3 regions of the Allobosea sp. NBC_00550 genome follow, and region 1 is predicted to be linked to each of the others. Evidence: riboswitches for the same ligand, from Rfam matches in the RefSeq annotation. Region 1 holds a riboswitch; each other region holds the start of a gene.
What was found. A riboswitch is a leader RNA that binds a small molecule or an ion and turns the genes downstream of it on or off. The one in region 1 is predicted to bind cobalamin.
Positions count from the first base shown of each region.

Region 1 (7,505 bases):
TCTCGAACACCCTCTACGAGCAGTCGGGCCTGCTCGGTCTTTCCGGCTTGAGCAACGATGTCGAGACGCTGCTCGCGAGCGACGATCCGCAGGCGCGTTTCGCGCTCGACTATTTCGCGCTGAAGGTCGCGCAGTTCGGCGCCGCGATGGCCGCTGCCATGGCTGGCATCGACGGCTTCGTCTTCACCGGCGGCATCGGCGAGCATGCCGCGCCGGTCCGGGACGCCATCCTCGAGCGCCTTGCTTTCCTCGGGAATTTCAAGGTTCTCGTTATTCCCGCCAATGAGGAGCGTGTCATGGCCGTTCAGGCGAATGCGCTCATCGCCTGAGGGTCGGAGGAAGCGGAATGAGCAATGCCGGTTCGGGCTTCATGCGACGCGTCGATCTGCCCGCCGAAATCGCCGGCAAGCTCTGGCTCGGACCGATGCCGGGCCGTTTGCGGTCGCTGGCGGACGATCTGGCAGATCTGCAGCGGCAGGGGATCGCCCGCGTGATCTGCCTGACGCCATCGGACGAAATCCGGCTGAAGTCGCCGGACTATGCCGCACGGCAGGGCGATCTCGGCATCCCCGTCACAAGCTTTCCGATCGGCGATTTCGGCGTTCCCGAGGATGGCGGCGGCTTGAAGACCCTCGCGCAAGAGGCTGCACGCGACCTGAAGGCGGGGACGGCGCTGTTCGTCCACTGCGCCGCCGGCATCGGGCGGACGGGCATGGTCGCGACCTGCATCTTGGTCGCGCTCGGCCTGAGCGGGGATGCGGCGATCAGCGCGATCGCCGCCGCCGGCTCGGGCCCCGAGACGGATATCCAGAAGCGCCTGGTCGCCCGCTACGCTGAAGAGGCGCTGAATTCCGGCCGCTGAACCTGGCGCTTATTGCTCGAAATACATGTCATCCCGGACGGAGCGAAGCGCAGATCTGGGATCCATGCCTGAACCTTGATCGGTAGCGCGCTGGCATGGATCCCGGGTCAAGCCCGGGATAGCGGCGTGGTTCCGAGCTGGATAAGCACGCTCCTGCACACCCCCAGTCACGCTCCCGGCTGGTCCCGATCGAGGTCGACCAGGTATTCGATATGCCGGCGCCCGGCATGGTCGGGCTTGATCGCCACGGCCACGCCGAACACGGTCCGGATGGTCTCTTCCGTCAGCACGGTTTCCGGCGTTCCCGCCGCCAGCAACCGGCCATGATGCAAGAGCGCGATCTCGTCGCAGAACAGAGCGGCGAGGTTGAGGTCGTGCAGCGCGACGATGCAGGTGATGCCGAGCCGCCGGATCAGCGTCAGGATCGAGAGCTGATGCTGGATGTCGAGATGGTTGGTCGGCTCGTCGAGGATCAGCTCGCTCGGCTCCTGCGCCAGCGCCCGCGCGATATGGACGCGCTGGCGCTCCCCGCCCGAGAGCGTGTGCCAGGGCTGGTCATGCCGGTCTTCGAGGCCCACCCGCACCAGCGCTTCGCTGACGGCGGCCTCGTCGGCTGCGCTCCACGAGGCGAGCGCGGCGCGATGCGGCGTGCGGCCAAGGCGGACGACCTCGCAGACGGAGAGCTGGATCTCGGTCGTCGCCTGCTGTTCGACGAAGGCGAGCCGCTGTGCCAGTTCGCGTCGCGGCACCCTCGCGATGTCGCGCTCGTCGAGCGTCACCACGCCGCTCGCCACCTTGCGCAATCGGCAGAGCAGCCTGAGCAGGCTCGACTTGCCGGAGCCGTTGGGGCCGATCAGGCCGAGGATGCGCCCCGGCGCCGCCGCGAGCGTCACACCGTCGACGATCATCCTTCCGGCCGCGCTCCAGCGCACGTCCTGCGTCGCGAGCGTCATGCCGGCTTCCTCACGCAGGTCTCCTGGCGCGATAGAGGATCAGCGCGAAGGCCGGCGCCCCGAACAGGGCGGTGACGACGCCGATCGGCAGGATCTGCTGCGGTACCAACACGCGCGAGAGGATGTCGGCGAGGATCATGAAGACCGCGCCGATCACGAGGCAGGCCGGCAGCAGGCGGGCATGGCCAGAGCCGACGAGGAAACGCGCGGCGTGCGGGATGACGAGGCCGACGAAACCGACCGTGCCGACGATGCTGACCATGGCGGCGGTCATCACCGCCGTCGTCGCGAACAGCACGATCCGCACGCGCAGAACCGCGATGCCGAGCGAGGCGGCGGCGTCGACGCCGAAGGCGAAGGCGTCGAGCGCCTTGGCGTGCAGCATGCAGACGCCGAAGCCGAGCAGGGCGACCGGCGCCGCCATCCATAGATCCGGCCAGCGCACGCCGCCGAAATTGCCGAGCAGCCAGAACATGACGCCACGCGCCTGCTCGGCGCTGGCGAGTGTCGTGACGATGGTTGCCGTCGCGGCGTTGAAGAGCTGCGAGGTCGCGACGCCGGCCAGGATGACGCGGTCGCTGGCGCCGCCCGCCCCCGTCGCGAGCAAAGCGACGGCTGCCAGCGCCGCGCAGGCGCCGATGAAGGCGCCTGTCGACAGGCTGATCGCCACGCCGCCGATGCCGATGCCGAGGATCAGCACCGCGACGGCACCGGTCGAGGCGCCGGCGGAGATGCCGAGGATATAGGGCTCGGCCAGCGGATTGCGCAGCAGCGCCTGCAGGATCGCGCCGGAAAGCGCGAGCGCCCCGCCGCACAATCCGGCCATCAATGCCCGGCTCAGGCGATAGTCGAAGATCACGCCCTGCTGGATCGCGCTGACCGGCAGGTCGAGGTCGAACAGCCCGTTGCCGAGCGCCTTGACGGCGACCTGAAACGGGATCGCCATCTCGCCGATCGTCACCGCCAGCGCCACCGACAAGGTGAGTGCCAGCAGCGACAGCAGCGCGAGACCGATCCGCGCCGGCCAGTTCGGACCGTGGGCGGCGTGGCTCAAGGGGCGATGCCGAAGCTCGCGATCGCCTTGGCGAGCGTCTCGATGCCATCGACCGTATCGAGCCCGGCGCGAGTGGCCCCGACGTCGATGATGACGACGCGGTTGTTCTTCACCGCGTCGAGCTTGCTGGCGACGGCATCCGTCTTCAGGAATTCGAGCTTCTTCTCGATATCGTCGACCGGGAAGCGGCGGCGGTCCATCCTGACCGTGACGATCACGGCCGGGTTGGCGGCGGCGATGCTCTCCCAGCCCACCAGCGGCCATTCCTCGTTGGTGGTGATGATGTTGCGCGCCCCGAGCTGCGACAGGATATAGGCCGGCACGCCGTTCTTGCCGGCCATGAAGCCGTCGCCCTTGATGTCCTTGCTGGAGAACCAGACGACCACGGGCACGTCCTGCGCCTTCAGCTTCACGACCTGCTCGACGGCCTTGTCCTCGCGCGCCTTGAGCTCGGCGACGAGCTTCTCGGCGCGGTCGGAAACGTCGAAGATCTGCCCGAACTCGCGGATGTTGCGATAGACCAGCTCCATCGAGAACATCTGCGTGCGCACGCCGTCGCCGGGGCCGGAATTGTCCTTGCCGACGCAATCGGTCGGCGAGACATAGGTCGGCACCTTGACCTTGTGGAACTGGTCGCGCTTGCCGACGATGCCGTTCGGCCCGAGATGCCATTCGAACATCGCGGTGACGAGGTCTGGCTCCTGGCCGACGACGGCCTCGAAGCTCGGGTCGTTGTCGGCGAGGCGCTTCACCTTGGCGTTGACGGCCTCATAGGACTTGGCGACCGGCGAGAACCAGACGGCGGTGCCGACGACACGGTCGCCGAGGCCGAGCGCATAAAGGATTTCCGTCTGGGTCTGTCCGAGCGCGACGATGCGCTTGGGCGGGGCGGCGAAGGTGATCGTCTCCCGGCAGTTCTCCAGCGTCAGTGGATACTGCGTCGGAGCTGCCGAGGCGGCGGCGGCGAAGAGGACGCTGCCGGCGGCCGCGGCGAGCAAGGCGGGAACGAACTGGAAGGCACGACGCATGAACGGGACCGGCTTGGAGAGGGCGTCACGGCAGCGGAGCAGCGAGGCCCCGGCGCAACGGACATCAAGTGTAACAATGTTGCATTTCTCATAGGTCGCGCGACGCGGGCGCGTCAAGTGACGTGCGGCCTGCGCGGCGGCATCAGCGGATATCGTGGACATGGATTTCATCGCTCCCCGAATGAGCGCGGGGAGTCTGGGCGGATACGGCCGGATGCGGGGTCTGGGGACGCCGCCGACGCGCATCCCTCCGGAACACCCCGCCCGAAAGACGTCTCGCGATCGCGGCAGGTCTCCTGGCTCGCGGGTCGACGCCTGATCCGCCCGGCCTTCCCAGTGCGCGGGGCACCAGTGGACGATGGACGGAAGGCTCGCCGCTTACAGTTGCGGGGGCAGCCTCGGCTTCGGCGAAAGGCGCCTCACCGAATTCCCTCTTAGCTCCGGGGTGCGACCCGGAGAACCTCGATCGACCGGCACCATAGGGCGGCGCCGAGGCGCGTCAAGCGGGCAGACGCTACGTCACCGTCCTGAACGATCCGAACTGCGAGAACAATGCGGCGGTGCCGCCGGTATGGATCACGCAGGCCGGCTCGCCGACGGCGATCCGGCCCTCGGTGAGCGCCTCGACGAAGCCGGCACAGGTCTTCGCCGTATAGACATGCTCGATGAGGATGCCCTCGGTGCGGGCGAAGGCCAGGATGGCGGCTTCCGAGGCCGGGGTCGGCACGCCCCAGCCGCCGCCGAGATGCTCCATGTGATACTGCGGCGGCGCCGCATCGAGAGGCGCGACATCGAGCCCCGTCCGGTCGCGCAGGCCCTCATAGATGCGCCGGACATGCTCCTCCAGCTCCGCTCGCTCGTATTCGACGCTGACGAGATGGACCTGGAAGGGATGCCCGAGCAGGGCATTGCCGAAGATGAAGCCGGCCTCTGTCGGCCCCATCGAGCCCGCGAGAAAGACGTGCCGGATCGGTGCCTCTTCCCGCTGCGACTGTTCATGCAGTTCGAAGGCGGCCCGGACATAGCCCATCGCGCCGAGCACGGGGTCGCCAACGATGTAGGGCTTCCGCCCCTGACGCACGAGTTCCGCCGCCGCTTCGGCGAGCGCTGCGTTGCGCTGGCTTTCATCGACCGCTCCGATAAAGCGCAGCTCGGCGCCGAACAGTCGGTTCAGGAAGGAGCGCTCGCGATTCTCCGGCGTATCCGGCGCATTGTGCAGGACGATGCAGTCGAGACCGACGAGCGAGGCAGCCGCGGCCGTGAGGCGGCAGAGATTGGAGGTCGCACCGCCTCCGACTAGAAGGTATCGGCCTTCTCGCGCAGCGCAGCGCCCAGCCAGTATTCGAGGCTCCGCAGCTTGTTGCCGCCGAGCGCGATCTCCATCAGGTCGTCGCGCTTGATGTAGACGCCGGGCCGGCCGAGCTTCTCCTCGAAACGGCGCAGCCTCTGGACCGGCGTCGGAGCCTCGACGAGGGCATGGCGCGGCTCGCGCAAAAGGGTGGAAGGCTGAGGCGTCATCGTCCCGTTCGCGGTAGGACCTAGTCAGGCTGGGTCGATTGGGCGGCGATCAGCCGCCGTACTGGGCGTCCGAGACCTGCTCCAACCATTCGACGACCTTGCCGTTCTCGGCTTCCTGAATGGCGATATGGGTCATGCCCGTTGCCGGCGCCGCGCCATGCCAGTGCTTTTCGCCGGGCGGAAACCAGACCACGTCGCCCGGTCGAATCTCCTCGATCGGCCCGCCCCAGCGCTGCACCCGGCCGGCACCGCTGACGACGACCAGCGTCTGGCCGAGCGGGTGGGTGTGCCAGGCCGTCCGCGCGCCGGGCTCGAAGGTGACGCTGGCGCCCTGCACGCGCTCTGGCGCATGCGGATTGAAGAGCGGGTCGATCCGGACCGATCCGGTGAACCAGTCGGCCGGTCCCTTCCCGGACGGCCGGGAGCCGGCGCGCATGATCTCCATGGTGATCTCCTCGTCTCCGGCGCTGCGGAAGGCGCTCGGGATATTGCGACGATAGGCGCTCCGATGGGAATCGCCTCGTCTGCTACGGGCATAGACCGGGAAGCGCCGTGCCGACAGAGGCGTTCGGATTGAACGAGGCCGGCGCGCCTTGGCGGTGATGATCGGTTGAGCACCCCTGAGGGTTTGGCTCGCAAAGCGGGCGATTGATGCCGCTTTATTGTGCAAATCAGTTTCTTGGATGGCGTCATCGATGGCCTCGGCCAGCTGAGGACCGAATGGTCGGTGCCTCCTGCCGCTTTTGAATGCAGGTGATGGCACTGAAGCGCAGTGCAAACGCGCCCGCCAGCCGGCGCGGGCCGATCAATCCTTTGCCGCGGACGAGCCACTCTGATCGCAATGACATCGAGCTTTCCCGGCTGGCATATCACTTGCGTCTTTTTTCGGCAGCAGAGGGGAAGGCGGCGTGCGTGTTGCTTGGCGGGATCGCGATAGGGGAAGAGCTGTGCGGCTTGCGATCCGCATGATGCTGGGCATCGATGCGGTGGGGGGCGAAGCTGAGACGTTCGTCCCGAAGCGGAAGCGGCGTTGAACATGTTGTTGGCTGCCGATAGTGCGGCGATGCAGGGCGCCGGACCGCCACGGATGCAGCGTGCCGTCGGTCATGCCGGCGTGAGTTTTCGGTCGCTGGACGGGACGACGCGTCTCGAACGTCTCTTCCAGGATGGCTGCGCCAAGATCCGCCTGCCCAAGACGCTGGGCGTCGACGATCCGCAGGCGATCCTCATCAACACCGCAGGCGGCCTGACGGGCGGCGATCGGCTGGCCACCGAGGTGAATCTCGGTGCGGATACCGCCGCTTGCGTGACCACGCAGGCCTGCGAGCGTGTCTATCGCTCGACGGGGCCGGATGCGACGCTCACCAATCATCTGCGCGTCTCGGCCGGCGCGCGTCTCGCCTGGCTGCCGCAGGAGACCATCCTGTTCGATGGCGGCCGCCTCTCGCGCCGGCTCGACGCCGATCTTGAGGGTGATGCCGAGCTGGTCGCGGTCGAGGCCGTGCTGTTCGGCCGGATGGCGATGGGCGAGACGCTGCGCAGCGGGCTGCTGCATGATCGCTGGCGGGTGCGTCGCGACGGGCGGCTGATCTTCGCCGACGATCTGCGTTTCGAGGGTGATATCGCCGCGCGCATGGCGCCGCAGGCGGTTATGGCCGGCCGGCGCGCCATGGCGACGGTGCTGTTCACTGGGGCCGCACCCGAGCGCTTTCTTGAGTCCGCCCGATCCATCATTGGACCAGCCGGCGGCGCCAGCGCGTGGAACGGCAAGTTCCTGGCGCGGCTGGTCGAGGAAACCGGGCTCGCTCTGCGGCGGCGGCTGGAGCCGCTGCTGACCCTGCTGATGGGCGGCCGTTCGCTGCCCAAGGTCTGGCAACTCTAGCAAGGCCCGGAAACTCTAGGATGACGGCATGAACCTGACACCGCGCGAGAAGGACAAGCTCTTGATCTCGATGGCCGCCATGGTGGCGCGCCGCAGGCTCGAGCGCGGCGTCAAGCTGAACCATCCCGAAGCGATCGCGCTGATCTCGGATTTCGTCGTCGAAGGCGCGCGCGATGGCCGCAGCGTCGCCGAGCTGATGGAAGCCGGG
Region 1 is NZ_CP102772.1:4,671,692-4,679,196, forward strand. Features, by position in the region: gene NWE53_RS22250 (acetate/propionate family kinase) at 1-329, shown strand, start outside; gene NWE53_RS22255 (protein-tyrosine phosphatase family protein) at 347-862, shown strand; gene NWE53_RS22260 (ABC transporter ATP-binding protein) at 1,030-1,815, opposite strand; gene NWE53_RS22265 (FecCD family ABC transporter permease) at 1,826-2,869, opposite strand; gene NWE53_RS22270 (ABC transporter substrate-binding protein) at 2,866-3,897, opposite strand; cobalamin riboswitch at 4,167-4,377, opposite strand; gene NWE53_RS22275 (1-aminocyclopropane-1-carboxylate deaminase/D-cysteine desulfhydrase) at 4,412-5,239, opposite strand; gene NWE53_RS22280 (hypothetical protein) at 5,194-5,415, opposite strand; gene NWE53_RS22285 ((R)-mandelonitrile lyase) at 5,465-5,860, opposite strand; gene NWE53_RS22290 (hypothetical protein) at 6,172-6,384, shown strand; gene NWE53_RS22295 (urease accessory protein UreD) at 6,452-7,297, shown strand; gene NWE53_RS22300 (urease subunit gamma) at 7,326-7,505, shown strand, end outside.

Region 2 (7,505 bases), 2.5 Mb from region 1:
TTTCGAAGCCTTGGTGGGCAGCGGCGTCGAAGGGGCGCGGGTGCCCCATCGCGTCGCGGACCGGATGGGCCGGAACGAGATGGGCACAAGGCACGTAGCCCTCTGGTACCGGTTCGGTCGCGGCATGGGTGCGGCCGCTGCGCAGCAGCTGCGGCAGCACATGGGTGTGCGGGCCCTCGGGGCTCTTGCCACCGGCCGGCGGGATCGGCTGGTAGACCTCGCAGCGGCCGATGCGGGCGAGGAAGACGCGATGCGGCCCGGCAGCGACGATCGCCGGCATCGCCGGATTGCCGGGCTCGAACAGCGAGCGGCCGGCCTGGGCGCGCAGCAGCGCGATCAGTTCGGGATCGCCGGTGCGGATGCAGATGTCGGTCTGCAGGGTGCCGAGCCCCATGTCGAACAGGATCGCGTTGGCATCCTCGGTGCGCAGCGCTTGGGCATCGGGGCCGAGTTCGGTGAGAACGGTGCGCCGGTTCATAGCGCAGGCGTCTTCCAGCAGGCAGAGCGAGACGCGGGGGCTCCAGCTCGCGCCGACGGCGCTTTCCGAGGCGAAGAGGGGGGCGCCGTCGAGATTGTCGAAGCCGATGCCGCCGCGCGCGGTCGTGGCGGAGAGGCGGGAGGGCTTATCGACGATCACGACCTCCTCGCCGGGATCGCGCATGAACTCGGCGATCGCGCCGAAGGTGCCGAGATTCCACTGGCTCGATGCGTCATGGATGTGCTCGCGCAGCACGGCGCGGATGGTTTCGCTATCGCTCATCGTTGGATCTTCCGTGGCTCAGGGCCCGCCAGGGCAGGAGGAAGGGCTCGTCGTCATGGCTGCCGCGCAGGGCGCTGACGCTGAAGACACTGCGCAGGCGCGCGTCGTCGAGGACGGCTGCCGGCTCGCCCTCGGCGACCAACCGACCGAGATTGAGCAAGGCGAGCCGGTCGCAGAAGCGGGTTGCCAGCGTCAGATCGTGCAGCACGACCACGACGCCGGCGCCGCGTCGCGCGGTCTGCCGCAGCAGCTCCATCACTTCGAGCTGGTGCAGCGGGTCGAGGCCGGCGAGCGGTTCGTCGGCGAGAAGATAGGGCGCTTCGACCGCGAGGGCGCGGGCCAGCAGGACGCGCCGGCGTTCGCCGCCGGAAAGCGTGCCCATGGTGCGATCGACGAAACTCGCGACGTCGCAATGGTCGAGCGCTGTGGCGATGGCCGCCTTGTCGGCTTCCGAGAGCCCGCCGAAGGGGCGGCGGTGCGGCAGGCGGCCAAGCCCGACCACGGTCTCGACCGAGAGCGGCCAGGAGGTATCGCCGCCCTGGGCCAGGAAGGAGACGCGCCGGGCCAGCGCCTGCCGCCGGAGTTCTCTGGCGCTCTCGCCATCGTAGCGGACGGCGCCCCGCGCCGGGGCGAGCAGGCCGGCCATGACGCGCAGCAGCGTCGTCTTGCCGGCGCCGTTGGGGCCGACGAGGCCGAGGAGTTCTCCGGGTCGAACAGTGAGGTCGGCCTCTTGGAGGACCGCCTTGCCGCCGAGCTCGACGGTGATGCCGTGCGCTTCGATGGCCATCACGCCTCCCGCCGCATGCGATTGACGAGGCTGAAGAGGAAGGGTGCCCCGATCAGCGCAGTGACCACACCGAGTTTCAGATCCGGCGGGATCGGGGCGAGCCTGAGCGCGGTATCGGCCAGCAGGACGAGGCTGGCGCCGCCGAAGCCGCTGACCAGCAGCAGGCGGCCGGGGCGGTTGCCGACCAGCGGGCGCAGCAGATGCGGCACGACGAGGCCGACGAAGCCGATCGCACCGGTGACCGCGACCGCGCTGCCGACGGCGAGCGCCGTGCCGCCGATCAGGCGGGCGCGCAGCCAGGTGAGATCGAAGCCCAGGCTGGCGGCCGTGTCTTCGCCCAGCGTCAGCGCGTCGAGGGCCGGCGCGGTCGAGAGCAACAACGCCCAGCCGACGAGCATCAGGGGCAGGGCGAGCAGGACATGGTTCAGGCTGCGGTCGGCGAGCGAGCCCATCAGCCAGAACACGATCTCCAGCGCCGCATAGGGGTTGGGCGCAAGGTTCAGTGCCAGCGATGTGGCGGCACCGGCGAAGCTGTTGATGGCGACGCCGGCGAGGATCAGCGTCGTGGTGCCGGCGCCGCGTCCGAGCAGGATGAACAGCAGGAGCGTGGCGACGACGGCGCCTGCGATGCCGCCGAGCGGCAGGGCGAGCGCGACGCTGGCTGAAAGCCCGCTGTAGAAGGCGACGACTGCGCCGAAGGCGGCGGCGCTCGAAATGCCGACGACACCGGGCTCGGCCAGCGGATTGCGCAGCAGGCCCTGCATGGCGGCGCCCGACAGGCCGAGGCTGAAGCCGACCAGCGTGCCGAGGATCGCGCGCGGCAGCCGCAGCTCCGTCAGCACGAGCGCCGGCAGCGTCGGGCGCCCAGCCAGCCAATCGCGGATCGCCGCGCCGAGATCGAGCGGGGCGTAGCCGACCGCCGTCGAGAGAGCAAAGACGGCGAGCGTCGCGAGCGCGAGCAGCGCGATGAGAAGCGCCAGCGATGGCGGCTGGAAGGGCAAGGTCTTCATCGGTCCTCTTCGGCGGCGCGTGCGAGCAACTCGATGGCGTCGAGCACGCTCGGACCGGCGCAGGTCCATAATCGCGAGGGCAGGGCGACCAGCTTCAGGCGCTCGCGGAGCCTCTCGATCAGCGGATGGTGCAGCACCTCATGGGCGAGCGAGGGCTGGCCGCCCGGCGTGTCGTTGAGGATCAGCATCTGCGCGCCGCCGAGCGCCACTGTCTCCAGCGCGATCTGGCCATAGCTGTCGATGCCGAGGCCGGCGGCGATGTTGTCGAGCCCGGCCAGCGTCAGGATCTCGTCGACCAGCGAGCCGCGCCCGACCGTGAAGCCGTTCGGGCGAAGCACGATGGCGCGGCGGCGCTCGGTCGGACGCTTCGCCGCCAGAACGGCGAGGCGCGCGTCGATGTCGGAAACGAGCGCCGCGCCGCGTTCCTCCTCTCCGAGCAGCGCCGCCATCTCCGCGATCTGCGCGCGCATTTCGGCGATGTTGCGGGGCACGCCAAACTCGCGCACGGGCATCCCCACCCGCTTGAGCAGGGCGACCGTCGCGCGGGTGGTGTAGGCGCCGGCGATGACGAGGTCGGGCCGGGAGGCGAGCACCTGCTCGACGAGGCCGTGATTGACCGGGATCGCGCGTGCCGCCTCTGCCATATTGGCGTTGCGCGGATCGCGCGAGAGCCAGGTGATCGAAGCGATGTGCTCGGGCGGCGCGAGGCGCAGGACGAGTTCGTCCGTGCACATGTTGAGCGAGACGATCCGCGCCGGCTTCGCCGCCGCTGGCGACGCGCCAAACGCCATGGCGGCGAAGGCCGCGATGGCGAGAGCGCACAAGCCGGTCAGCCCATGCCTGGCGCGGAACGGCGTCATCCGCCGATCGCCACCTTGATGCCGCCATAGGCGCCGAAGCCCGGGACGAGGAAGCCGATGGGGTTCTCCCAGCGCTTGTCGAAGAGATTGTCGATCCGCCCGAACACGGTGACCTTGTCGGTCGCCTTGTACTCGGCGGCGAGATTGACCAGCGTCGCGCCCTTCGCGTTCATGCGCGGGACCGAGAAGTCGCGATTGCCGTCGACCCAGGAGCCGACATAGAGCAGCGTCGCCGAGAAGGTGAGCTTGTCGGTCGGCGTCCAGGTCGCGGTTGCGCTCGCCTTGTGGCGTGGGCGGCGCAGCAATTCCTGCCGCGCAATCTCGTCCTTGGCGAGGGTGAAGGTGTAGTCGGCGCGGATGCGGAACTGGGGCGAAATCTCCAGCGCGGCGAAGGCTTCGACGCCCTTGGTCTGCGCCTTGCCGATATTGGCGTAGGAGTTGCCTGCCGTGTTGGTGACGATCAGGTTGTCGATGTCGTTCTGGAACCAGGTCCCGCCGAACTGAAGGCGCTTGTCGAAGAGCGGCTGCTCGAAGCCGATATCCCAGCCGTGGCTTTCTTCCGGGCTCAGGTTCGGGTTGCCGAAGAAATTGAAGCCGGGGCGATAGTCGATGAAGCGCTCGCTCAGCGTCGGCGCCTTGAAGCCGGTGCCGTAGCTCGCCTTCAGCTTGGTCTCGATGCCCGGGACGATGACGGCCGGCGCGATGCGATAGGTGGTGTGGCCGCCATAGCTGTCTTCATTATCGTGGCGGATGTTGGCCGCCAGGAAATAGCGGTCCTGAATATTGCCCTGGTATTCGAGATAGGCGGCCTTGTTGCCGTTGGAAGCGACGAGGCTCGCGGTGTCCAAGCGCTCGCGCTCGTATTGCAGGCCCATGATCAGGTTGTGACCCTTGGTGATCTCGATATTGCCGCGCCAGTCGAGCTTGGTGCGCTCGCCCAGGTTTTCGTTGGGCAGGCCGAGGATGCCGGTCGTGCCGTTGGCCGTTCGCGTCGCCCGGTCCTGGTTCGTGTAGGAAACGCCGAAGGTGTTGACGAAACGTCCGGCGAACGGATCCCAGACGACCTCGCCGCGTGTGAAGGCCTGTGCGTAATTCTGCAGGGAGCGATAGGGGGCGGGGCGGCTCGGGAAGCCGGTGTCGCCGGTATAGCGCAACTGCCCGTCCTGATAGCGGCCGACCCAGTTGAGCGACAGCGTGTCGCCGAGCGCGACGCCGATGCGGCCGGAATAGCTGTAGTTGTCGAAGGCATTCGGATTGATGCGGCGGCCGGGCGGGACGAGGTTCGGCGGCGTGACGTCGGTCGCATCGGTGCGGAAATGCGCGACGTTGAAGGCATAGTTGAAACGATCGTCGCCACCGCTGAAACCGGCGGACTGGTTGAAGGTGCCGTGGGAACCGGCTTCGACCCGCGCGGTCGCCCTGGGCGGCCCCTCACCGCGTTTCGTGGTGACCGAGATGACGCCGCCGATCGCATTGGCGCCGTACAGGCCGCTCTGCGGGCCACGCAGCACCTCGATGCGCTCGATGTCGTCGGTCAGCATCGAGCCGAAATCGAAGGAGCGGTTGGGCGTCGAGGGGTCGTTCGCCTCGATGCCGTCGATCAGAACCTTGACGTGATTGGAGTTGGTGCCGCGCATGAAGACCGAGGTCAGGCCGCCCGGTCCGCCTGTCTGGACGATGTTGAGGCCGGGCACGGTGGCGAGAGCCTGGGGCAGGGTGCGGCGCTGCTGCTGCTCGATCTCCCTGGCGGTGATGACGGTGACGGAGCTCGCGATCTCGCGCGCCGGGGTCGGCGTGCCGGTCGCGCTGACAACGATCTCGTCGAGCGCGAGCGGGGCGGGTGCGTTCTGGGCGAGTACCGGGGCGGAGCAGGCCAGTGCGAGGAAGGAAACGCATAGCAGCAGGCGGCCGCGTTCTGCGGCTGGAAGGGCGGGGATCACGATGGAGACCTCGGGCGTTGACGTCAGTGGCACGTCACCGCGAACGCGATCTCCCATCGCCGCGCAAAAGGCGGCAAACAGTCAAATCAGCGATCGGCGCACCCCGTCCGAACGTGTTCGCGTGTGACCACGGCTGACGGCAGGTCTCCTGGCTCGCGGGTCCATGCCCTTCGCCGCCTTCCCAGGTCCGAGGTCCCAGTGGCGTATGGCGAAAGGCTCGCCGCTTACAGTTGCGGGGGCAGCCGCGGCATGGGGTGGCTGGCCACCCGCACCGCGTTCCCTTTTGATCCCGTGAGGGAACCGTCCCGGTGACGATTACGGCGGAAAAGTGTCGTCGTCAAATAGGTTTAACCAAAGGTAAGGACGGGGGCGGGAGATCGCGCGCCATGTCGTATCCGGAGGCCAGCCGTCGCGATCGCGCCGGTTTACGCCCGCGAGCCGGCACGGCAGAACAGAAGCCACGGGCCGGGTCGGAATCACCATCTCTCGGCGCTTTCCGCGGCTTGGCCGCTCTGCTGTTGCCGAGGATGACGATGCTTAGGTTGCCGGACTTCGACGAGCAGATCGACCGCCGCGGGACCCATTCGGCCAAATGGGACACGATGGAGAAGTATTATGGCGTGGCCGCTTCCGACGGCATCGCCATGTGGGTGGCCGATATGGATTTCCGGCCGCCGCCTTGCGTCCAGCAGGCGGTCGAGCGCATGGCGGCTCACGGGGTCTATGGCTATTTCGGCGACGACCGCACCAATAGCGACGCCATCCGCTGGTGGATGAAGACCCGCCATGGCTGGGACGTGGCGTCGGAAGCGATCTTCACCACCCATGGCCTCGTCAATGGCACGGCGCTCTGCGTCGATGCCTTCACCGCGCCGGGCGATGGCGTCGTGCTGATGACGCCGGTCTACCACGCCTTCGCCCGCATCATCCGCTCGGCCGGCCGGGAGGTCGTGGAGTGCCGGCTGCGGATCGAGGAGGGCCGCTACGTCCTCGACATCGCCGGCTGGGACGCGCAGATGACCGGCCGCGAGCGGATGCTGATGCTGTGCTCGCCGCATAATCCGGGCGGGCGCGTCTGGACATGCGACGAACTCCGCGAGATCGCGGCCTTCTGCAAGCGCCACGACCTGATCCTCGTCGCCGACGAGATCCATCATGATCTGGTCATGCCGGGCGCCAGGCACACCGTCATGCCGCTGGCTGCGCCTGAAATCGCGGACCGCCTCGTGATGATGACGGCGACCACCAAGACCTTCAACATCGCGGGCGCCCATGTCGGCAACGTCATCATTCCCGACGAGCCGCTGCGGGAGCGGTTCCGCGCCCGGATGAACGCCCACGGCATCTCGCCCAATTCCTTCGGCATGGCGATGGCGACCGCCGCCTACAGTCCCGAAGGCGCGGCCTGGGTCGACCGGCTCGTGGCCTATCTCGACGGCAACAGGAAGCTGTTCGACGACGGGGTTAACACGATCCCCGGCCTGCGTTCGATGCCGCTCGAGGCGACCTATCTCGCCTGGGTCGATTTCGGCGGGGCCGGCATGGAGCCGGCGGAATTCACCGCCCGCGTCGAGAAGCAGGCGAAGATCGCGGTGAACCATGGCGCGAGCTTCGGGGCGGGGGGCGACAGCTTCCTGCGCTTCAACCTCGCCACGCCGCGCGCCACCGTGATCGAGGCCGTCGAGCGATTGAAGGAAGCTTTCCGCGATCTGCAATAGCGCCGGCTGCGGGACGGTTCTGTCGTCCCGCGCCATCCCCCGCTTCTCGCAAAGGCGGCGCTGGCTTATTGGTGAAGCGGGAGAACTCATGAGACGCATCTCCAGATATCGCTATCGCAGCCTGTTCCATGTCGGGTAGCCCGTGACGGCCGGCACGCCCCATCACATCGTCATCGTCGGAGCCGGCTTCGGCGGGCTGGAGGCGGCGCGAAATCTCGCCGGCGAGTCGGTCAGGATCACGCTCATCGACCGGCGCAACCATCACCTCTTCCAGCCTCTGCTCTATCAGGTCGCGACGGCGTCGCTGCCGACCTCCGAAATCGCGTGGCCGGCCCGTTCGCTGCTGCGGCGCTACAAGAACGTCACCACGCTGCTGGGCAGCGTCGTCGGCGTCGATCCGAGCGACAAGAAGGTGCTGATAGAGGGCGAG
Region 2 is NZ_CP102772.1:1,517,134-1,524,638, reverse strand. Features, by position in the region: gene NWE53_RS07160 (DUF6925 family protein) at 1-760, opposite strand, end outside; gene NWE53_RS07155 (ABC transporter ATP-binding protein) at 750-1,547, opposite strand; gene NWE53_RS07150 (FecCD family ABC transporter permease) at 1,547-2,557, opposite strand; gene NWE53_RS07145 (ABC transporter substrate-binding protein) at 2,554-3,417, opposite strand; gene NWE53_RS07140 (TonB-dependent receptor plug domain-containing protein) at 3,414-5,390, opposite strand; cobalamin riboswitch at 5,479-5,676, opposite strand; gene NWE53_RS07135 (MalY/PatB family protein) at 5,891-7,075, shown strand; gene NWE53_RS07130 (NAD(P)/FAD-dependent oxidoreductase) at 7,218-7,505, shown strand, end outside.
Region 2: it holds a riboswitch for cobalamin, as region 1 does, so the genes downstream of both, NWE53_RS07140 (TonB-dependent receptor plug domain-containing protein) here and NWE53_RS22270 (ABC transporter substrate-binding protein) in region 1, are expected to answer to the same signal.

Region 3 (7,505 bases), 2.4 Mb from region 1:
TCGTCAGGCCGGGCCGTCCGGTGATGCGGCTCAGGAATACGAGGCCGATCGTCAGCGGCAGGAAGCCCAGTGTCGTCTTGGAGCCGCTGTTGAGCACGAAGAGCACGCCGAGCGCCACGATCAGGCCGCCGCGCCAGCGTAACCCGCTGCGCCAGGCGTAGATGCCGAACATCGCCATGATCGAGAAGACCGGTGCCGCGAAGTTCTTGTGGCTGAGGTGGCCGCGCCAGTCGCCGGCATGGACCCCTTCGGCGCCTTCCGAGCTGTGGACGGCGAGATGCGGCGCGAGCAGTAGCGCCCCGTAGACCAGCGCCAGCAGCAAGAGGCAGGCATTGGCTGCGGCGGTCGCGAAGCTTCGTTCGTCGCGCGGCAGGACAAGCACGCCGGCAATGATGGTCATCACGATCGCCGCGAGCAGAAGTCCGCGCAAAGACGCGGTCGGATCGAGCGACTGGGCGGCTGAAAGCGCTGCGATGCCGAAGATGATCGCCCAGCTGCCGCTGCCGAGCCGAGCCAGAACTGCTCGCTGCGTCAAGCTCAGCATCGCGACCAAAAATGCGAGGCCAAGGACGAAATAGCCGATCTGGTTGACGATATTACCGGTGGATTCGCCTGGCGCAGTCGCCTCGGGCGGCCCGGCGAAGGGCTGGAGCGACATCATCAGCACGAACAGGCCGAAGCCGGCGAGAACGTTGCCGAGCGAGCCCGTGCCGGCAATGCGCGCGGTTGAGCCTGATCGTGCCGGCTGGTTGGTGATCGAGCCCTGGACGCTCTCGCTCATGGCCGCTTCGCGTTGGACTGGACGACCTTGCTCCGGGGAGCCGGGCTGGCTGTCGACATCGTAGGCGCTGACATATTAAGGGCCTCTAACTCCGGCGGCCTGACGGCAAGAGCATCTGACGACGCTGCCGTTTACGTCTCTTTTACGCCGACGCGTTGAGCTTCGCGCCATAAGCATAAGATCGAATCGGGAGCAACCATGTCCGTCCCCGCCGCCGCGAGCGAGCAGGCCCGCCTGGACGAGCTGGCGCAGTATGACATCCTCGATACGCCGGGTGAGGAATCCTTCGACCGGATCACGCGCCTCGTTCGCCGCACATTGAAGGTGCCGATGGCGACCGTGACTTTCCTCGATGGCCACCGGCAGTGGTTCAAGTCGCGCGAGGGCTTGTCCGACTGCGAAGGAGATCGGCGTAGCGCGCTCTGCGACGTCACGATCCGCCGCGGCGAGCCGTTGATCGTGCCCGATACCCGTGCCGATCCGCGCTTCACCGACAATCCGCTCGTCACCGGCGCGCCGCATCTGCGCTTCTATGCCGGCATACCGCTGCGAGGCGAGGGCGGTCACAATATCGGCACGCTCTGCGCCATGGACACCGCGCCCCGCGCCTTCGATGGAGAGGACGTTGCGATCCTCGCCGATCTCGCCGCGATCGTGATGGACGAGCTCAGGTTGCGTCTGCTCGTGTCCACCGATGTCCTGACCGGGGCACTCTCGCGCCGCGCCTTCCGCAATGAAGCCGGCAAGGCGATCGCACTCGCGTTGCGCCATCGCCATGAGACGAGCTGTATCGCCTTCGACCTCGACCACTTCAAAACCGTCAACGATACGCAGGGCCATGCCGGCGGGGACACCGTGCTGACCGGCACCGTGGCCGCCTGCCGCGACCTGCTGCGCCAGAGCGACCTGATCGGGCGCCTCGGGGGCGAGGAGTTCGCGATTCTGCTGCCGCATACGGGGCTGCAGGCCGCTCTCAGCGTCGCGCAGAAGCTACGGGAAAGCATCGCCGCCCAGCGCTTCGAAGGCGTCGGCGGACCGTTCGCCGTGACCGCGAGCTTCGGCATCGCGGCGCTTTCAACCGCCGCATCGGATCTCGAAGCCGTGCTTCAGCAGGCTGACGAGGCGCTCTATGCCGCCAAGACCGCGGGTCGCAATCGCTGCATCGCGGCCCATGCAGGCGCTGCGAGCAACTCGCCCTTCGGTCGGCGCGTGCTCAAGGCCGGCAGCATCGTGTTCAACGGCGGCCGCTCGGTGATCGACTGCACCGTCAAACGGCTTTCCGACGAGGGCGCCAGCCTTGCCGTAATCGATTCGGCCGGCGTGCCCGGCCGTTTCAAGCTCGCGATCGAGGCCGATAATTTCTCGCGTTTCGTGCATGTGGTGCGCAAGGCTGGCCCTGAGATCGACGTTCAGTTCGCCTGAGTTGGCTCAGATGGAGCGACCGACCGGGCCGTGTTTCAGCGTGGATGCCGGCGCTTACGGCGGGCATTCGATGGCAGCTGCCAGGCCGTTCATCCTCGCTTTCCACGACGGTTTGTATCCAGCACATACGAGCAATTGACGGATGAATGGAAAAGACCGCTAAATGTAGTGGTCACGGTCTCTCGAATCGCAAGATCGAGAGCTAAGAGGGAAGCCGGTGCGAAGCCGGCGCTGCCCCCGCAACTGTTAGCGGTGAGTTCTCATCCAGCATTAAGTCACTGAGGCCGCAAGGCCTTGGGAAGACGGGCGAGAACGACGACCCGCGAGCCAGGAGACCTGCCGCGACCCTAGTTAACGTCCTCGGGCGGGGTGTCCCGGTGGTGCGCTGGCAGGTCGCGGCCTCTCGTCGTCGCGCGCCCTTTCCACGCGTCCGCCTTGGCCTTCGCCCCCAACATCTTGATCTTGGGGTTTGGAGCCGATGTCTCTTTCCGTTGAAGCCGAACGGCCTGCGCCGGCGCCGTACAGTGCCGAAACCGTCTCGCAGCCGCGCGCCGTCGCGAGCGAACCGGGCTTCCAGGTGATCCGCCGCAACGGCGCGGTCACGCCCTTCGATGCCTCCAAGATCGCAGTGGCCCTGACCAAGGCGTTCCTGGCGGTCGAGGGTTCGAGCGCCGCCGCCTCGCGCCGCATCCACGACATCGTCGCCGACCTCACCACGCAGATCGTCGCGGGCCTGACGCGCCGCGCCGATGCCGGCCGCACCTTCCATATCGAGGACGTGCAGGACCAGGTCGAACTCGCCCTGATGCGCTCCGAGCATCACAAGGTCGCACGCGCCTATGTGCTTGACCTGCTGTCGTCCTTCGATTTCATGGCCTCGACGCCGACGCTGTTCAATTCGGGCACGCTCCGCCCGCAGCTGTCCTCCTGCTTCCTGACCACCGTTGCCGACGATCTCGACGGCATCTTCAAGGCGGTGAAGGACAATGCGCTGCTCGCCAAGTATTCCGGCGGCCTCGGCAACGACTGGACGCCGGTGCGCGGATTGGGCGCCCATATCAAGGGCACCAATGGCGAGAGCCAGGGCATCGTGCCGTTCCTGAAGGTCGCCAACGACACGGCGATCGCGGTCAACCAGGGCGGCAAGCGAAAGGGCGCGGTCTGCGCCTATCTCGAGACCTGGCATGTCGACATCGAGGAGTTCCTCGATCTGCGCAAGAACACCGGCGACGACCGCCGCCGCACCCATGACATGAACACGGCGAACTGGATTCCCGACCTGTTCATGCAGCGCGTCGCGGCCGGCGGCCAGTGGACGCTGTTCTCGCCCGACGAGACGCCGGACCTGCACGGCCTCTACGGCAAGCCGTTCAAGGCGGCCTATGAAGCCTATGAGGCCAAGGCCGACCGCGGCGAGCTCAAGGTGTCCAAGCGCGTGGCAGCGCTCGATCTCTGGCGCAAGATGCTGACCATGCTGTTCGAGACCGGCCATCCCTGGATCACCTTCAAGGATGCCTGCAATCTGCGCTCGCCTCAGCAGCATGCCGGCGTCGTGCATTCGTCCAATCTCTGCACCGAGATCACGCTCAACACCTCGGCCGATGAGGTCGCGGTCTGCAATCTCGGCTCGGTCAACCTCTTTGCCCATGTGACGGCGGAGGGGCTCGACCAGGCCCGGTTGGCGAAGACGGTGAAGACCGCCATGCGGATGCTCGACAATGTCGTCGACATCAATTTCTACACGATCCCGGAGGCGCGCCGTTCCAACCTGCGCCATCGCCCGGTGGGCCTCGGCGCTGCAGACCCTGCGCCTGCCGGCGGCTTCGGAAGGCGCGGTCGCCTTCGCCGACAGCTCCATGGAGGCTATCAGCTTCCATGCGATTTCGGCCTCGGTCGATCTAGCCGCCGAGCGCGGCCGCTATCCGAGCTTCGAGGGCTCGCTTTGGTCGAAGGGCATCCTGCCGATCGACTCGCTCGATATCCTCTCGGAAGCCCGCGACGGCGATGTCGAGCTCGACCGCTCGGCGACGCTGGATTGGGAGCCGCTGCGCGAGCGAGTGAAGACCATCGGCATGCGCAATTCCAATACGATGGCGATCGCGCCGACCGCGACGATCTCCAACATCGTCGGCGTCTCGCAGTCGATCGAGCCGTCCTACAGCCAGCTCTACGTCAAGGCCAACATGTCCGGCGACTTCACGGTGGTGAATGCCGGGCTCGTGCACGACCTGAAGGCGAGGGGGCTTTGGGACGAGGTGATGGTCTCCGACCTGAAATACTATGACGGCAAGGTCAGCGGGATCGACCGCGTTCCGGAGGACTTCAAGGCGCTCTACGCGACCTCCTTCGAGATCGAGACGAGCTGGCTCATCCGCGCCGCGGCGCGCCGGCAGAAATGGATCGACCAGGGCCAGTCGCTCAACCTCTATATGGCGCAGCCCTCGGGCCGGAAGCTCGACGAGGCCTATCGGCTGGCGTGGCGGCTGGGCCTGAAGACGATCTATTACCTGCGCGCGCTCTCGGCGACCCACGTCGAGAAATCGACGCTGAAGGGGACGGACGGCAAGCTCAACGCGGTCTCCGCAACTGTGCCAGTCGCGGCTAAGGCAGCTCTCGCGGCCGCGCCGATCCTCGTCGATATCCCGCTCGATAACGGCATGGCGGTGCCCAACGCCTGCTCGATCGACGATCCGACCTGCGAGGCCTGCCAGTAACGGCCGCCGTCATCCCACCTCGCGCGTCATTCTCGGGCGAAGCGAAGCGCAGACCCGAGAATCTCGATCGGAAGAGGGCGCTGGACCCCTCCTTCGGCCGGAGATGCTCGGGTCATGCCCGAGCATGACGCCCTTCATTTCACGAACGGAATTTTTCCATGCTCGACTGGTCCGAAACCAAGCCCGCGACCCCAGCCAACCCCGCCATCCTGACCAACCCGGTTCCCACGGCCGACGCCACCGGGCTGGGCGAGATCGATCGCTCCGGCGGGCGCGTCAGCGTCGACGAGAAGCGGATGATCAACTGCCGCGCCGACGTGAATCAGCTTCTGCCGCTCAAGTACAAATGGGCTTGGGAGAAGTATCTCGCCGGCTGCAACAACCACTGGATGCCGACCGAGGTCTCGATGCAGGCCGACATCGCGCTGTGGAAGTCGAGGGATGGGCTGACCGAGGACGAGCGGCGCATGCTCAAGCGCAATCTCGGCTTCTTCGCCGCCTCGGAGAGCCTCGTCGCAAACAACATCGTGCTCGCGATCTATCGCCACCTGACCAATCCCGAATGCCAGCAATATCTGCTGCGTCAGGCCTTCGAGGAGGCGATCCACACGCACACCTTCCAGTACATCGTCGAGAGTCTCGGCCTCGACGAGGGCGAGCTGTTCAACATGTATCGCGAGGTGCCTTCGATCACCGACAAGGCGGCCTGGGCGCTGAAGCATACGCAGAGCATCGAGGACCCCGATTTCAGCACGGGGACACCCGAGAACGACCAGGCGCTGCTGCGCGACCTGATCACCTTCTACGCGATCTTCGAGGGTATGTGGTTCTACACCGGCTTCGCGCAGATCCTCTCGCTCGGCCGGCGCAACAAGATGGTCGGCATCGCCGAGCAGTACCAGTACATCCTGCGCGACGAGTCGATCCATTTGAACTTCGGTATCGACGTGATCAACCAGATCAAGATCGAGAACCCGCATCTCTGGACCAGGGCCTTCCAGAAGGAGGTGCGTGGCATGATCCGCGATGCGGCCGAGCTTGAAGCGGCCTATGGCCGGGACACGATGCCGCGCGGCTTTCCGTGGATGTCCGAGGCGATGGACCTCAAGAAGGAGAAGAACTTCTTCGAGACCCGCGTCATCGAATATCAGAACGGCGGCGCGCTCAGCTGGGAGTGAGGGCAGGAGCTGGAGTTCTCCAGCTTGAAGACAATCTCCGTCAGCGGCCCGAAAGGCGGCTGACGGGGCTTGCCGGTAGTTATGACCCGGTACCGGACTGGTCAGCGCAGGGGGTAGCCTGGATTCGCATAAGACATATTATGGAACTATCTTGCTGCCCGGAGAGGCGGCTGGTTCCCTTGGCCTATGCGGCGGCCGCCACCGTCATTCCATCAAACGCCATATCGATATTGTCCGCCAAGCGACTGGACAGGCTCGCATAATCCAGATCGATGTGGAGGTTGGTCAGGATCGCGCGTCGCGGTTTCAGTGTCGCGATCGCCTCGAGTGACTGCTCCAGGTGGAAATGGCTCGGATGCGGCGTCTCGCGCAGGCAGTCGATAATGAGGACGTTGAGGCCAGCCATGGCTCCCATCGCGGCCGGCGGGATGAGGCTGACATCCGGCAGATAAGCCAGGTCGCCGAAGCGGAAGCCGAGCGCCTCGTAATTGGGCCCGTGCTCGACCCGGAACGGCAATGCCGTGATCGGCCCGCCGGCACCGTCGATGATCTGGCTTCGTCCGGCCGTGATCTGGTCGAGATCGAGGATCGGCGGATAATAGCTGCCGGCCGGCGTCTCGAAGAGATAGCCGAAGCGCGAACGCAGCGAGGCTTCCGTCGTCGTGTCCGCGTAGATTCGGATGCGCTGACGCGTATGCAGGACAAGGCCGCGCAGGTCGTCGATGCCGTGGGTGTGGTCGGCATGGTCATGCGTCATCAGCACGCCGTCGAGCGCCGGCACATCGGCCGAGAGAAGCTGCTCGCGCAGATCCGGCGATGTGTCGACGAGGACCCGCGTCGTGCCGTCCGGTCCTGAGCGCGTTACCAGGATCGAACAGCGGCGCCGGCGGTTCTTCGGATCGGCCGGGTCGCAGGCGCCCCAGCCGGAACCCGGCCGCGGCACGCCACCCGAAGAACCGCAACCGAGGATCGTCACCGTCAGCGTCATGGCGTGCGATCAGGCGACCTGCACGACGGGCGCGGCATGATCCATCTTCCAGTAGCAGCGGCGGGCATTTTCGCTGGTGATCCGGGCGATCTCGTCGAAGGAAACCCCGATGGTTTCCGCGAGAACCTTCGCTGTTTCAACCACATAGGACGGCTGGTTGCGTTTGCCTCTGAACGGGACAGGGGCCAGATAGGGCGCATCCGTTTCGACCAGCAGGCGCTCGCGCGGCACCATCCGGGCGATACGGCGCAGATTTTCCGAGGTCTTGAAGGTGAGTATTCCCGAGAAGGAGACGTAGAGCCCGAGCTCGACACCTGCCATGGCGAGGGCCTCGCCGGCCGTGAAGCAATGCAGAATCGCAGGGAAGGCGCCCTTCCCCGTCTCCTCCCGCAGGATCGCGATCATGTCGTCATCGGCCTCGC
Region 3 is NZ_CP102772.1:1,344,795-1,352,299, reverse strand. Features, by position in the region: gene NWE53_RS06330 (O-antigen ligase family protein) at 1-781, opposite strand, end outside; gene NWE53_RS06325 (sensor domain-containing diguanylate cyclase) at 980-2,203, shown strand; cobalamin riboswitch at 2,362-2,561, shown strand; partial or broken gene NWE53_RS06320 (ribonucleoside-diphosphate reductase subunit alpha) at 2,682-4,917, shown strand; gene NWE53_RS06315 (ribonucleotide-diphosphate reductase subunit beta) at 5,076-6,095, shown strand; gene NWE53_RS06310 (MBL fold metallo-hydrolase) at 6,280-7,083, opposite strand; gene NWE53_RS06305 (TatD family hydrolase) at 7,093-7,505, opposite strand, start outside.
Region 3: it holds a riboswitch for cobalamin, as region 1 does, so the genes downstream of both, NWE53_RS06320 (ribonucleoside-diphosphate reductase subunit alpha) here and NWE53_RS22270 (ABC transporter substrate-binding protein) in region 1, are expected to answer to the same signal.